DNA from 3 places in the Rossellomorea sp. NRS-1567 genome. Region 3 is predicted to be linked to each of the others. Evidence: riboswitches for the same ligand, from Rfam matches in the RefSeq annotation. Region 3 holds a riboswitch; each other region holds the start of a gene.

Region 1 (5,587 bases), on a different contig from region 3:
GATCTTTCCTCATACGGTGTTCCAACTGAAAGAATCGACATTCTTCCTTTATCCAATCATGACTTTAAAGGGACGGGAGAAGACGAATCCCAATGGTCAGATAATAAGAATAACCCAGATTTGGCAGAAAGGATTCTAGAGTATGATGCCATTTGGTTTGTAGGAGGTGATCAAACGGATATCACTCGATCCCTACTAAACGAAGATGGATCGAAGTCAATGGCTCTTGAAAGCATTTGGAAAATCTATCGTATTGGAGCCGTTCTTGGCGGTACAAGTGCAGGAGCTGCAATCATGAGCGATGTGATGATCGCAGGTGGTGGAAGCTATGAGACTCTAACAAAAGGCTTTACAGATACGTATGACGGGATGTCTCAACAAGAAGGTGGACCTGGATATCTTGAGAAGGGATTAGGATTCTTCCCGTATGGTATCGTGGATCAGCACTTTGATAAAAAAGCACGATTGGGGCGTTTAATTGCAACCAATGCTGAACATGGAGAAGAAAATGAATTCGCCTATGGTATCGATGAAGATACGGCGATGATAGTGGATAACGAAGCTAAAACCATTGAAGTAAAAGGTAGAGGCGGCGTCTCTGTAGTAGATTTGAGTCAGTCAGATCTATCACAATCATCACATACGTATAAAAATATTCATTTATCGTGGATTACCTCTGGAGATCAATTAAATTTAAATACAAATGCATATACGATCAGTGATCATAAGGTTTCAACAAAAGACTATGAATACTACGAATATAAAGCTGCTCCCCATACAGGAGTATTAACGCCGCATCCTTCTCTTGCAAACTATATAAGCTATAGCCTTCTTGATAACTTTGGACAGGATGAAGTGAAGAGCTATAGTTTTTCTCAGGATGAAGGCTTTGAACTGACTTTCAAAAAAGGAGATCAAACGGAAGGCTTCTGGGGTTATAAAGATGGAAATAAAGATGATTACTCATACCTCAATGTGAAAATGGATATCGTACCAGTGAAAATCTCGATTGAAAACAAATAGAATTGAACGGAAAGCCTGAGCGGATTGACGCTTGGGCTTTCCACTTTTTTTAGGTCATTTGCCGGTATATATAATTGATAGCATTTGTTATACTAGTGATAACAAAGTGCTAGCAGTTGCTAACAGACAGATAGGTAAAGGGGGGCGAACCTTGTCAGATCAAGGAAGAATGCAACTTAATGTAAGGGTTGATAAGGAAACATCAAAGAAATTGGATGAAATCGTTGAATACTATCAGCAAAACACGAAAATTGGAAGAGTTTACAAAGGTGATGTGTTAACGGATATCATCCATAAATCCTATGAGATCATGCAGAAGCAAAAAGCAATTCAAAATCGGAAATATTAATATTATATAATGGGGAATTTTATACGATTTTCTTGTCTATACGGTGGGACAATTCTTAAACTGTTTGTATGAAAATGGGTATAATTTATGTCATACTATAGGTTATATAGTTAAAAAACTGAAAGTAAAAGAGGTAATTTTATTGTGCAAATGCCGAAAAAGTTAATCAATATTCAAAAAGGATCAGGAATTTCCCCTTATATATGGAGCATCATCAGCATCCTGCCATTTTATTTTATCTTTCAGTCCTCCTCTTCCATCGAAATTGTTGTAGGGATTTCCTTGACCATCATGTTCTTTATTTCTTTACGATTTGCTTTTATTTCAAGGGATTGGCCGGTTTATTTATGGACATCGATTTTAATCGCGATATCCATTACCATGACCATTCAATTTAATTTTATTTATTTTGCTTTTTACATTGCCTACTATAATGGGAATATAAAAAACCGGGTGGCGTTTTTAACCCTTTATATCATCCACCTGGTATTAACGACGGCATCGATCAATTATAATTTTGTTATACAGGACGAATTATTTTTATCCCAATTTCCTTTTATTCTGATCATTTGGATAAGCGTCATTCTGTTGCCGTTTAATATTTATAATCGAAATAAACAGGTGCAGCTCGAAGATCAGTTGGAAGATGCAAATAAACGTATTTCAGACTTGGTCAAGCAGGAAGAACGCCAGAGGATTGCCCGGGATCTACACGATACATTGGGTCAAAAGCTTTCTCTTATCGGCCTGAAAAGTGATTTGGCCAGAAAATTGGTGTACAAAGATCCAGAGCTGGCCAGAAGCGAATTAAAGGATGTTCAGCAAACGGCACGAACGGCTTTGAGTGAAGTAAGGACAATGGTATCTCAGATGAGGGGGATCCGGCTAAAAGACGAAATCGTCCGGATCAAACAGCTATTAAAGGCAGCGGAAATTGATTTCGTGATGGATGATGAGGTCATGATCCCCCAAGCATCACTCTTTCTGGAAAATATCTTGAGCATGTGCCTGAAAGAAGCCGTGACGAATGTTGTCAAACACAGCAAGGCGTCGCACTGTGAGCTAATCATTGAAGAGTCGGATAAAGAGATGACCATCATAGTGAAGGATGATGGTATGGGAATCGAGGGGGATTACACACTGTCTAAAGGCAGCGGCTTAATCGGGATGAGAGAACGGTTAGAATTTGTAAATGGGAGCTTAGACGTTTTTTCCGAGAATGGGACCACTTTGATTATGAGAGTGCCGAAAGTAATCAAGCAAACAGACAGGGAGGGAATGGAATGATTCGAATTGTTATTGCAGAAGACCAGCGAATGCTATTAGGTGCCTTAGGCTCGTTACTTAGTTTAGAGGATGATATGGAAGTGGTTGGAAAGGCGGGCAATGGAGAAGAAGCCATTGCCCTCGTCCACGAGCTGCAGCCGGATATTTGTATCATGGATATTGAAATGCCCAAAAAGACTGGTCTTGAAGCAGCAGAGGAATTAAAAGGCGAAAATTGCAAAGTGATTATCCTCACAACCTTTGCCAGGTCCGGTTATTTCCAGCGTGCATTAAAAGGTGGAGTGAAGGGTTATTTGTTAAAGGACAGCCCAAGTGAAGAACTGGCGTACTCGATTCGTCTTGTCATGGAGGGTAAACGTATGTATGCACCAGAGCTCATGGACGATGTGTATAGCGAAGAGAACCCCCTGACAGACCGTGAAAAAGAAGTGTTGGAGCTGGTTGCTGACGGGAAAAACACGAAGGAGATAGCCGATGAGCTCAGCCTCAAAACGGGTACCGTCCGAAACTATATCTCAACCATACTCGACAAGCTTGAAGTTAAAAATCGAATCGAAGCCATCACTCAATCAAAAGAAAAAGGATGGTTTAAATGATGGGCAGGGACGGACCTCCAATATGGAGGTCCGTCCCTGCTTTTATTTTAGTGTTTATTAATTTTTAATCTATTGATTGTATATATATAATTGCGGCAGTCGCCTAATTATGCTTTACAAGAGCCACATTCTAAAAAGAAGTTCATTTAAATTTATAAATGGGTATCCTTTGATATGATTGGTTTTGTATGGAAAGGACAAAGTGAAAATGATGAAAGGTTTTCTTTTTGGTGTTGACAAGTAAAAGAATCGTGGTACGATAGCATCGAATACAAAATTTCATAGGACGATCCACTAGGGGTGCCTTCTAAAAGGCTGAGATTAAAGTGTGACTTTAAGACCCTTTGAACCTGATCTGGTTGAGACCAGCGTAGGGAAGTGGTGTTTGACGGTCACATAGAATCGAATTCTATCAAACTGATCTCAAGCCACTTTCTGTATGCGGTATGCATAATGAAAGTGGCTTTTTTTGTTGCCCATTTCGGGTCGTCTGGAAAAGGAGAAAGATACTATGTCATTTACAGCGTACTTAAGAAACGAAGTGAAGGAAATTTGGGAAGCGAGTTTTCACCATCCTTTTGTTAAAGGTATCGGGGATGGAACCCTCCCCCTTGAAAACTTCAGATACTACATTCTGCAGGATGCCTATTACCTCTCACACTTTTCGAAGGTGCAGGCACTTGGTGCAGCCAAAGCAACAGATTTACATACTACATCGAGAATGGCAACACACGCAGTAGGAACGAATGAAGCAGAGCTTTCCCTTCATGAAAATTTCTCAAACCGTTTAGGGATTACGGAAGAAGAAAAACGGCAGTTCAACCCTGCTCCTACTGCCTATGCCTACACGTCGCATATGTATCGTTCCGCACAGTATGGAGGTCTCGCAGATATTCTGGCGGCAATACTCCCCTGCTACTGGTTATATTATGAGATCGGTGAACGCTTGAAATCATGTACACCTGAGGAGGCCATTTATCAGGAGTGGATCGCAGCTTATGGTGGAGAATGGTTTCGGGAGTTAGTGGATGAACAGATTCAGCGACTGGATGGATTGGCAGAAACGATGACACAAACAGATAAGGAAAGAATGAAAGAGAATTTCATTTTGAGCAGCATTTATGAATTACAGTTTTGGGAAATGGCATACACACTGGAGCAGTGGCCGTTTCAGTCATCTCTGGGCAAAGAAGGTAGAATACATGTCTAAATTAAAGCTGACAGACATTTTAGTAACGGTCGTGATCTCCATAGGTTTTGGGATTATCTATAAGCTATGGGGACCGGTTTACAACTTGTTAAAGCCATTTGGATTGCATGCTGATCAACTGATCTATGGTATGTGGTTCATGGCGGCAACCGTTGCTTTTTTAATCATTCGGAAACCAGGCGTCGCACTTCTGGCAGAGATTGCAGCCTCTTCAGGGGAATTTCTCATGGGAAGTGAATGGGGTCTCGAGGTACTATTGTTCGGTTTAATCCAAGGTTTGTTTGCAGAGTTGATTTTTCTTATCACCCGCTATAAGCGTTATGATGTCATCATCATTTGTATAGCAGCTGTGGGTTCAGCATTTGGCTCAATTCTGATGGACTACTTTAAGGGATACATGGGAGACCTGGTTTTGTGGAATTTATCTCTATTTATTGGTGCCAGATTGATAGGATCCATCGTGATAGCAGGCATAGGTGCCTTTTATCTCGTTAAGGCTCTGGAGAAAACGGGGGTAACCAGTTTGGTCAGACGTGCAGACCAAAAAGATTATGATGCCCTGAATCAGTAAAGGAGGGAAGGACGATGCATGTTGAAAATCTGCGCCTTACATTTTCCGGTTCAGATAAACTGATGTTTAAAGACGTAAGCCTTACGATTGAAGACGGGGAAAAGGCATTGCTGCTCGGGCCATCTGGTTGTGGCAAATCCACACTCCTCCAGGTTTTATCCGGTGTCATACCCCATTCGATAGATGTGCCGATGAAAGCTGACTCGATTGAGCGTCCTGAATCTTTCGGGTATGTCTTTCAAGATCCGGATGCTCAATTTTGTATGCCCTATGTAGATGAGGAAATTGCCTTTGTTTTGGAGAACAACCAGATTCCAAGAGACGAAATGCGAGAGATAATTAAAAATCTGTTAGAGAAAGTGAATTTAAGTCTGACGGATTCCCATACAAAAATCTCCACTCTATCAGGGGGAATGAAGCAAAAATTGGCCATTGCTTCTGCTCTTGCGCTCCATCCCCAAACACTATTTCTGGATGAGCCTACAGCCATGTTAGACGAAGAAAGCACAAAATCTGTATGGGAAACAGTGAAGACGACATGTAAAGATAAA
Region 2 (5,587 bases), on a different contig from region 3:
TCATGTGGGTCACGACCACAGTCATGGACATAATCAGAATAAGAAAGCATTATTAATCAGTTTCCTATTTATATTTACTTTTATGATCGTCGAAGTCATAGGGGGAATCGTCACAAATAGCCTTGCTCTTCTTTCCGATGCGGGACATATGCTTAGTGATGCAGCCGCTTTAGGTCTTAGTCTGGCAGCCTTTTATATAGGTGAGAAGGCATCGGATAAAGGGAAGACGTATGGGTACAAGCGATTTGAAATACTGGCGGCGTTCATTAATGGCATCACGTTGATTCTCGTTTCCCTCTATATTTTCTGGGAAGCGTATCATCGTTTTATAGATACTCCTATGGTTTCACCAGGTATGATGGTGATCGCCATCATAGGTCTGGTTGTAAACATTATCGTGGCATGGATTTTAATGAGAGGGGATACGGAACATAACTTGAATGTTCGAAGTGCCTTTCTTCATGTACTTGGTGATATGTTGGGGTCGGTAGGGGCCATTGCAGCCGGACTCTTGATTTATTTCTTTAATTGGAACTTGGCGGATCCTATTGCATCTGTCATGGTTGCCATCCTAATCGTCATTTCGGGATGGAGAGTAACGAAGGATTCCATTCATATCTTAATGGAAGGATCACCAAAAGGGATCGATACGGAAGATGTGAAGAATAGCCTGGCTGCCATCCCGGGAGTCATTGAAGTACATGATCTTCATGTATGGTGCATCACGTCGGGATTCACAGCACTAAGCTGCCATGTAGTGGTAGGAAACGAAGTGAATCGGGATATAATTCTATTACGACTCTCAGCCTTTCTTGAAGAGGAATTTGGCATTCATCATTCTACGATTCAAGTTGAGGGAAAAAGTGTCACAGAGGGCCATCATCACGTTTGTACGTAACAGCTCTCGCTTTTCTTTCTCCTTTTCTTTCCAATGTGTAAGGGGATGTTTAGTTCACTCCAGATGTGGGGTATATCTTCAACTGGAGGGATGAACATGTTACATCAAGAAAATAAATCACAGCAACAAAAGACACCCGAATTAAAAAAAGACTTCTATATTCAACAATTATTAAGGATTGGCGTATATAAATATTTTGGAAAGCAGCTTTATGAGCTTTCAATGAATGAATTACAAGATGTTTATCTGGAATTTTATGTTGGTGGAGATATAGCTCAATAAAAAAAGACGAACCTTTTACTAGAAAAGGATCGTCTTTTTTTGTTGTTGAAAGCTTTAAGGAACATCATGCCCCATAGAGGTTTGCAGGATTTCAAACCATTGATCGTGATTTAATGTAATCGACATAGAGTCGATCGCATGTTGAATGCGTTCCTTTTTACCTGAACCGACGATAGGCATAATGTTTGCCGGGTGATTAAGAAGCCATGCATATAGAACCTCGTCAATTCCCTTTGCACCTGTTACTTCTTGTACCTTCTTCAAAGTATGTTGAAGGCGAACGGCTTTCTCATCTTTTCCTCTGAAGATCGCCCCGCCTGCAAGTGGTGACCAGGCCATCGGCGCGACACGTTTCTCTTGGCAAAGGTTTAACGTACCATCTTCAAAGTTTTCTAAATTGTATGCAGATAATTCGATTTGATTGGTGATCAATGGAAACGGTAAGTAGGATTGAAGCATATTCCATTGATGGTCTTTAAAGTTGGATACTCCGAAATGACGGACCTTTCCTTCTTCTTTCAATTGAGTGAAGGCTTCCGCCACTTCTTCTCCATTCATAAACGGATCTGGCCTGTGAATCAATAATAAATCGATGTAGTCCGTTTTCAGGTTCTGCAGGGAGTTTTCAACAGAAGCCAGAATATGCTTTTTACTCGTGTTGTAATGATGTGTTTTATGTTCAGGACGATTGTCGGAAGGCAGGACAATACCGCATTTTGTCACAATTTCCATCTTTGCTCGTAAGGACGGCTGTAGGTTGAGAGCCTCACCAAATAACGCCTCACATGTATACGAGCCATAAATATCTGCGTGATCAAAAGTTGTGATTCCGTTTTCAATATTGTGCTGGATTAGAGAAAGGGTGTCTTCCTTTGATTGATTCCAGTCTGCAAGTCTCCACAACCCATGAATGATTCTTGAGAATGATAAGTCTTCCGTCATTTGTATTCTTTGCATCGATGCAACCTCTTTTCATATGGTATGTAGACATTCTTTCATAGTCATACTAAACGTATATTACTATGTTTCGAAAGGAATTAAAAATGATTCAACCTCTTCATGATCTATTATTGAACTGGAAGGTTCCCCCTTCCTCCATAGAGACCGTGGGCCATCATCACAATGTTTATAAGGTGAAGAGTCGGGAGAAGACATTTTATTTAAAAAAGAGATTGAACTCTTCAGTGGAGAAGCGAATAGAAGAGCTGCTCTTAACTTCTTTTTTATTGGAAAACGGACTTCCTGTCGAAAGGCCACTGCTAACGGTCTCGCATCAGCCATATGTACGACAACATCAAGTTTTCTACTCTCTGTATCAAGCGCTGAAGGGGGTACCGGTACAAGTCTATTCCTTAACTTCTTTGAAAATGGTGGGTACATACCTATCCCAACTCCATGGCAGTCTAAAACAATACGTCTGTAAATTCGAGGTAGAAGAATGGAAAGTTGAAACACATTTGAGAGAGTGGATAAGCGTGCAGGATTCAACATTGATAGAAAGGTGGCGGGAAGGTTTTCTTGGCAGGCTGAATGATTGGTCTTTCTCCTATAGCAAATTGCCCCATCAACTCGTCCATAGCGACTGTCATCCGCGTAATATTCTCGTGAAAGAGGAAAGGGTGACAGGTATCATAGATTTCGAGAGGATACGAAAAGCACCCCGCATAGCAGATGTCTGTTACTTTCTTGCAGGGATGCTCAAAGACCAGGTTAAGCAGGGTGAGGATGAGCAAATTGAATGTATCCATACCTTTATGGAGGGCTATCAGTCCGATGGAACTTTAACTCAGGAAGAAAAGGAACTGATGCCATTCTTAGTCATTATCTTTCTTCTTCAATACACCTTTTTTTACAATCAAAAAGGGTATTCACACGTTGTATCTACATACATCCCGTTCATTAATAGGCTGTTAAATTCCGGTGATTATGAGAGGGTCTTTCAAATGTAAGTCTATTTAAGAGGAAATGCTTGAATATCCACCTTTTCTGTGGCAAAGTAGGGAAGAAGATAACGTTTAATTTTATAGTACAAGTGTAGGGGGACCGGTGTGGCCGGTTGAGATTGTATCCTGATAAGATACTGACCCTTTGAACCTGAACTGGCTGATACCAGCGTAGGAAACATTCTCTTAAACATTACATCATCATGTTTAACAATGCGTCCCTCGCTGAAGCTTGGGGCGCTTTTTGTTGTTGTGTCCTGACGGTCTAAGGTGTTTTACATTCATTCTCTCTACTAAGTGAAGAATAAGTATAAACGTTACAACTACATATAAGGATTTGAGGAGGAATCATGATGAAAAAATGGATGTATATCATCTGTTCTGTCTTTCTTTTAACTGCTTGCAGTGGTGGAGGAAATAAATCAGAACAGAAAGAAGGTCTTAAAAAGGTTACGGTTGTACTGGACTGGACACCGAATACCAATCACACTGGATTATACGTTGCGAAAGAAAAGGGATACTTTGAAGAGCAGGGGCTGGATGTGGATATCATCTTACCTGGTGAGGCAGGGGCAGATCAACTCGTTGCCTCGGGTAAAGCTGAGTTCGGGGTTGGATACCAGGAAAGTGTCACGCAAGCAAGGGTACAGGACGTACCACTCGTATCTATAGCTGCGGTCATACAGCATAATACATCCGGGTTTGCTTCACCTAAGGATAAGGGTATAACGACTCCAAAGGATTTTGAAGGGAAAAGTTATGGAGGATGGGGATCACCTGTAGAAAAAGCCGTCATGACGTCGATTATGAAACAAGAAAACGCAGATGTAGAGAAAGTGGATTTTGTAAACATGGGAGATACAGATTTCTTTACTGCCGTGAAACGGGATGTTGATTTTGCGTGGATCTACTATGGATGGACAGGGATTGAAGCAGAGCTTCGCGGTGAGGATTTGAATATGATGTACGTAAAGGATTACTCTGAAAAACTGGATTATTATACTCCTGTCTTGACGACGAATGAAAAGATGATTGAAAAAGACCCTGAAACGGTTAAATCATTTTTATCAGCTTCTTCAAAAGGCTATCAGTTTGCAATCGACAATCCGGAAGAGGCCGGTGGGATCCTATTAGATGAAGCTCCGGATCTTGATAAAGAATTAGTCATGAAGAGTCAGGAATGGCTGGCTCCTAAATACAAGGATGACGCTGACAGATGGGGAGAGCAGAAGCTGGAGGTTTGGGAAAACTATGCTTCATGGATGTATGATAACGATTTATTAGATAAGGAACTGGACAGTAAAAAAGCTTTCACAAACGAATTCTTACCAAAATAAGAGGTGAACAAAATGGGGAACGCACTCGTAAGCATACAAATTATTCCGAAGACGCAAAATGGTGAAGATGTTATACCATACGTGGATGAAGCCATCGCGATCATTGATAAATCAGGTGTCCGTTATGAAGTCCATCCTTTAGAAACGACCATGGAAGGGAATCTATCTGACTTATTTAAGGTGATTGAACAAATGAATGAACGAATGACTGAAATGGGCAGCTCAAACGTCATTTCTCAAATCAAGGTATTATATCAGCCTGCCGGGATTGAAATGAATCAATTGACGGAGAAGTATAAAGGATGAAAGCATGGATATCGAAAGGATGGAGACCCTTCTTGGTCATCATCCTTTTATTCATCATTTGGGAATTCACCATTAGAGTATTTGAGGTGCCGGCATGGCTAATGCCTTCACCTTCAGAAATATGGGCGGAAGGAGTCGCCTCATGGTCCACGTTTACAGGACACCTTGCTTCGACAACTCTCCTTACGATCGGAGGGTTTGTGATTGGATGTACAATTGGAATCGGGACATCAATGGGTCTGCACCTTCTGCCCAAGGTAAGAGAAGCGATATATCCACTTATGATTTTGTCTCAAAATATTCCGATTATCGTCTTGGCTCCTTTACTTGTTATCTGGTTTGGATTTGGACTATTGCCGAAAATCATTGTCATTACCTTGATCTGCTTCTTTCCGGTAGCGGTCTCTGCATTGGATGGATTCAGGCAGACAAACGCAGAGTACATCCTTTACATGAAAATGTCGGGAGCCACAAAAGGTCAAATCTTTCGAAAAGTTGAATGGCCCCATGCACTTCCTTCCATCTTCTCAGGATTGAAAATTTCAGCTACCTATAGTGTGATGGGGGCGGTGATTTCAGAATGGTTAGGTGCCCAGAAAGGGATCGGTGTCTATATGACTCTTGCCTCTTCTTCCTTCAGGACAGACAGGGTATTTGTAGCCATCTTTATGATTATGCTGCTCAGCCTGGTTTTCTTTGGAATCATTTTGTTATTAGAAAAAATCACCATTAAGTGGAACCGAAAGGAGGACAGATAACGTGACGACTTTATCCATACAAAATATGTCTAAATACTTTGATGGGGAGTTGATCCTCGATGA
Region 3 (4,371 bases):
TATATATTCATTTAATATTCCGAAATTTGTAATAATCGTAGCACGGTACATATAAGCTGTCAAAAGAAATTTAATCAATAACTTACACGTTTCTAATAATAGGTACTTTCTACATAATGACATTTGATACAAGATCTTGTTACATCCGTTTCATAGAAGACATGCCTGCAGTTTTCCTGAATGCTCTTCACTTCTTTTTCGAGTTGGATGACTCTCTGATTGAGCTTTACGATATCATTCTTCAATTTGAGTACATGACAAAGAGGTTCATCGATAGATGTTTGATCCATTTTCCACAAACTCCTTCGATTTTTCTTTCAATCCTTTTTCTATTTCCTTATGAGCATCATCAATGCTATTCTCCTTCATTCCCCTTATATCATGTGATATTCTCATTGAACAAAATTTCGGTCCACACATTGAACAAAAATGGGCCGTTTTTGCCCCTTCTGCAGGAAGTGTTTCATCATGATACTCCCTTGCACGTTCCGGGTCCAGGGATAAATTAAATTGGTCATTCCATCTAAATTCAAATCGAGCCTTAGAAACGGCATTATCCCTTACTTGTGCCCCTGGATGCCCTTTCGCCAAATCCGCTGCATGTGCTGCGATTTTATAAGCAATGACACCCTCTCGCACATCATCTTTATTCGGTAATCCCAGATGCTCTTTCGGTGTTACATAGCACAGCATAGCTGTTCCAAACCAACCGATCATGGCAGCCCCTATGGCGGAAGTAATGTGATCATACCCCGGTGCAATATCTGTCGTTAATGGCCCCAGGGTATAAAAAGGAGCTTCATGACATATTTCCATTTGCTTATCCACATTCTCTTTAATCATATGCATCGGTACATGACCAGGGCCTTCAATCATCACCTGTACATCATGCTTCCAAGCAATTTTGGTTAGCTCGCCTAATGTTTCAAGCTCGGCAAACTGTGCTTCATCATTCGCATCAGCGATTGATCCGGGCCTTAAACCATCTCCTAAGGAAACGGAGATATCATAGGCTTTTAAAATCTTACATATATCTTCAAAATGTGAATAAAGAAAGTTCTCTTTATGATGGGCAAGACACCATTGTGCCATGATTGAACCTCCACGGGAAACAATGCCTGTTGTACGCTCAGCCGTCAGCTGAATATACCGCAATAATACACCTGCATGAATGGTGAAATAGTCAACTCCCTGCTCCGCCTGTTCGATCAATGTATCCCTGTACACATCCCAAGTAAGATTCTCAGCAATTCCGTTTACTTTTTCAAGTGCTTGATAGATCGGGACCGTACCGACAGGGACAGGGGAGTTTCGAATGACCCACTCCCTTGTTGTATGAATGTTTTTACCTGTTGATAAGTCCATTATGGTATCGGCACCCCAACGAGTTGCCCACGTCATTTTCTCCACTTCTTCTTCAACGGAAGATGATACGGCAGAGTTTCCGATATTCGCGTTTATTTTCACATGAAAGTGACGACCGATGATCATCGGTTCACATTCAGGATGATTGATATTAGCAGGAATGATGGCCCTGCCCTTTGCTACTTCTTCTCTTACAAATGACGGATCAACATTTTCCCGGATAGCGATGAACTCCATTTCCGGTGTAATGATTCCTTTTTTCGCATAATGCATTTGAGTCACATTACGACCCATTTTCGCCCGCATTGGGGTACGTTTGATAGTAGGGAACGACTCTACGTTTGCACGAGGATCGTCTGATTTATAGCCGTTATCTTCCGGTTCGATGTCACGTCCGGGGTAAGCCGTGACATCCTGACGTTCTTGGATCCACTCTGTGCGAACGGAAGGTAATCCTTTATTAATATCGACTTGGTAATGCTCATCTGTATAAGGTCCGCTTGTATCGTATACACGAACCGGTTCATTTTCTTCCACGCCCAAGGTAACATTCGTCCTACTCAGTTCAATTTCTCTCACCGGTACATGTATGTCTGGCCTTGACCCTCCAACATATACTTTTTTACTGTTTTTAAATTGCGTTTTTAACTCGATTGCCACTTAACTTCTCCTCCTTTTGATTGGATCTTAGAAGTTACTGCGTCAGGCATCCCCATTGTTTAACAAAAGGACATGAAGACACAAAAAAAAGGTCCTGAATAATCAGAACCCGAAATGTCAAAAAGTAGTAAGCGCCTCAAAACACAAATAAACGCTTCCGTACTACTTCCCTACGCTGGTATCATCCAGATCAGGTTCAAAGGGTCAAAGAACTTATGCGTTCTCCTCTCAGTCCAAGCAATGTATCGGACTCCCCTAGTAGAAATATTGATAGTATTCTATTGTATTACATACTATTTTTACCATGATTTATTCTTTTTTCCAATAGTAGTATAGTAACAAATCATATTAGGACATAATCACATGTTTGATTTCCATTACCTTTTTAGAGTCTATACCTAATTCATAGCTCCCATTATGACGGACACCTGAACCTACATGATATTCTCTTGCTTTTAGCTTGCTGTGTATTTTTCCTATATTTTCCACAGTTAAACCAGAACCCGGCATGATAATGGGACCACCCATTTTCTCAATTTCCCTCATTTCACCAATCGTATCCAATCCCTTACTCACTTCAGATCTTCCCCCTGATGTGAGAATTCGATCAACGTTTAAGCCTGAATGGAATATTCCTTTACATAAGGCTACTGGATCATCGGAGAGGTCGATAGCGCGGTGAAAAGTAATCGATTGACCCTTCGCATTTTGTACGATCTCCTTTAAAGCGTGGGAATCAAGCTTACCTTCATGTGATAATGCGCCAAAAACGATGCCCCGGCCCCCCATTTCAACTATGGTTCTAACTTGTTCGGCCATGGTATGCAATTCATCAGACTGATACGAGAAAGATTTACTATGTAATCGGATCATAATCTGAACAGGAATCGAAACAGTCCTTAATACTTTTTCTATCACATGAAAATCAGGAGTTAATCCTCCCTCATGTATGGCAGACACCAATTCAAGTCGATCTGCTCCGGATGCTTCTGCAACTTTGGCATCCTCCTCATTCAAGACTATGACTTCCAGTTTGCTCATGTTGAATTCTCCTAACGTGATGATGTTACGTTAACTTTATCACAATGTTGAAGATTGTAGAACTTGAGATAAAAAAGACAATGATTCCACATACAAATCACTGTCTTCTCCAATCTAATATCTTACTTTATTCAGACAATAAATCCGGATACACCGTTTTTGCTGTTAGCTCAACGGCTTCGCCAATACGCGGTCCCGGTCTTGACATAATATCTGAGTCCAAGAAATGGATCTGGTCATTTTTCACTGCATGTACATCTTTCCAGCTTTCCCGGGACTTGATTTCGGCTGTCGGCTCGTCGACATACCCCACTGTCGTTAAAATCATATTAGGATTCCGTTTAATGATTTCTTCTTCGCCTACTTTCACCCAGCCTTTTTGGTCTACGAAAATATTATCTACCCCGGCCGTTTCCAGTATTTCCTGCTGAAACGTTTCTGCTCCTGCTGTATAAATATCCGGGGAGGGACTGATTTCAAAATATACTTGTTCTTTTTCCTTTAGTGTACTTACTTTTTCTTTCACATCTGAAATCTGTTGCTTGATGCCGTCTACCAATTCGTTCCCCTTCTTCTCTACTCCCATTACCGTTGCAATTTGTTCAATATCCCCATAAACATCTTCAAAGGTTTGGGCAGATTGAATGACGAATACGTTTAATCCTGCCTCTTCAAGTTGCTTCACTCCGGCATCATCTCCAGTGGTATATGCAATGACAACTTCGGGCTTTAGTGCAATGACCTCTTCAGCATTGACCGTCATGGAATCCGACACTCTTTTAATCTCCTTCGCTTCTTCAGGATAGTTGTCGAATTCAGTTGCCCCGACTACCTTATCTCCTGCTCCTATGGCAAAGAGAATCTCTGTGTTACTCGGCTGTAAGGAAATAACGGTTTCCGGCACTTTCTCAAAGCTAATCTCTTCTCCCCTGTCATCTGTCACAGAATAAGACTCATTTTCAGGCTTGACTTCCTTTGTGGATGTTACTTCTTCCCCATTGCTGCACCCTGCGAAAACAACCAGGATGATTGATAATAGTAAACTATTTAACCATGACTTTTTCATATTTCATCTTCCCCGCTTCTCTATTTTTTTTCGCTATACGATTTACTCACAAAAGGAATTTCTTCAATCCCTTCACATTTATTCACATACACAGCCATCACAAACAGGACATTTGCCAGTAAATGAGCGTACTTAAATAAAATGTTCTCCACTTTCATCTCAGTACTGACTTTATGTAAGGCACGGACGGACTTTTTTGCTTCACTGCGACAGGTATGAAGCGTACATGCGGCTGTACA

What was found. A riboswitch is a leader RNA that binds a small molecule or an ion and turns the genes downstream of it on or off. The one in region 3 is predicted to bind thiamine pyrophosphate.
Region 1: it holds a riboswitch for thiamine pyrophosphate, as region 3 does, so the genes downstream of both, tenA (thiaminase II) here and thiC (phosphomethylpyrimidine synthase ThiC) in region 3, are expected to answer to the same signal.
Region 2: it holds a riboswitch for thiamine pyrophosphate, as region 3 does, so the genes downstream of both, ACIFOD_RS18685 (ABC transporter substrate-binding protein) here and thiC (phosphomethylpyrimidine synthase ThiC) in region 3, are expected to answer to the same signal.

What each region holds. Positions count from the first base shown of each region.
Region 1 covers NZ_JBITPL010000030.1:126,475-132,061, reverse strand. Annotated here, with positions in the region: gene ACIFOD_RS21065 (cyanophycinase) at 1-1,023, shown strand, start outside; gene ACIFOD_RS21060 (hypothetical protein) at 1,175-1,372, shown strand; gene ACIFOD_RS21055 (histidine kinase) at 1,523-2,659, shown strand; gene ACIFOD_RS21050 (response regulator transcription factor) at 2,656-3,255, shown strand; TPP riboswitch at 3,542-3,649, shown strand; gene tenA (thiaminase II) at 3,767-4,465, shown strand; gene ACIFOD_RS21040 (ECF transporter S component) at 4,458-5,036, shown strand; gene ACIFOD_RS21035 (ABC transporter ATP-binding protein) at 5,051-5,587, shown strand, end outside.
Region 2 covers NZ_JBITPL010000025.1:111,679-117,265, reverse strand. Annotated here, with positions in the region: gene ACIFOD_RS18705 (cation diffusion facilitator family transporter) at 5-898, shown strand; gene ACIFOD_RS18700 (Fur-regulated basic protein FbpA) at 995-1,180, shown strand; gene ACIFOD_RS18695 (aldo/keto reductase) at 1,235-2,137, opposite strand; gene ACIFOD_RS18690 (phosphotransferase enzyme family protein) at 2,203-3,129, shown strand; TPP riboswitch at 3,207-3,318, shown strand; gene ACIFOD_RS18685 (ABC transporter substrate-binding protein) at 3,477-4,460, shown strand; gene ACIFOD_RS18680 (thiamine-binding protein) at 4,473-4,766, shown strand; gene ACIFOD_RS18675 (ABC transporter permease) at 4,763-5,524, shown strand; gene ACIFOD_RS18670 (ABC transporter ATP-binding protein) at 5,526-5,587, shown strand, end outside.
Region 3 covers NZ_JBITPL010000011.1:34,995-39,365, reverse strand. Annotated here, with positions in the region: gene ACIFOD_RS07185 (hypothetical protein) at 93-290, opposite strand; gene thiC (phosphomethylpyrimidine synthase ThiC) at 268-2,025, opposite strand; TPP riboswitch at 2,176-2,292, opposite strand; gene ACIFOD_RS07175 (copper homeostasis protein CutC) at 2,374-3,066, opposite strand; gene ACIFOD_RS07170 (ABC transporter substrate-binding protein) at 3,194-4,132, opposite strand; gene ACIFOD_RS07165 (hypothetical protein) at 4,153-4,371, opposite strand, start outside.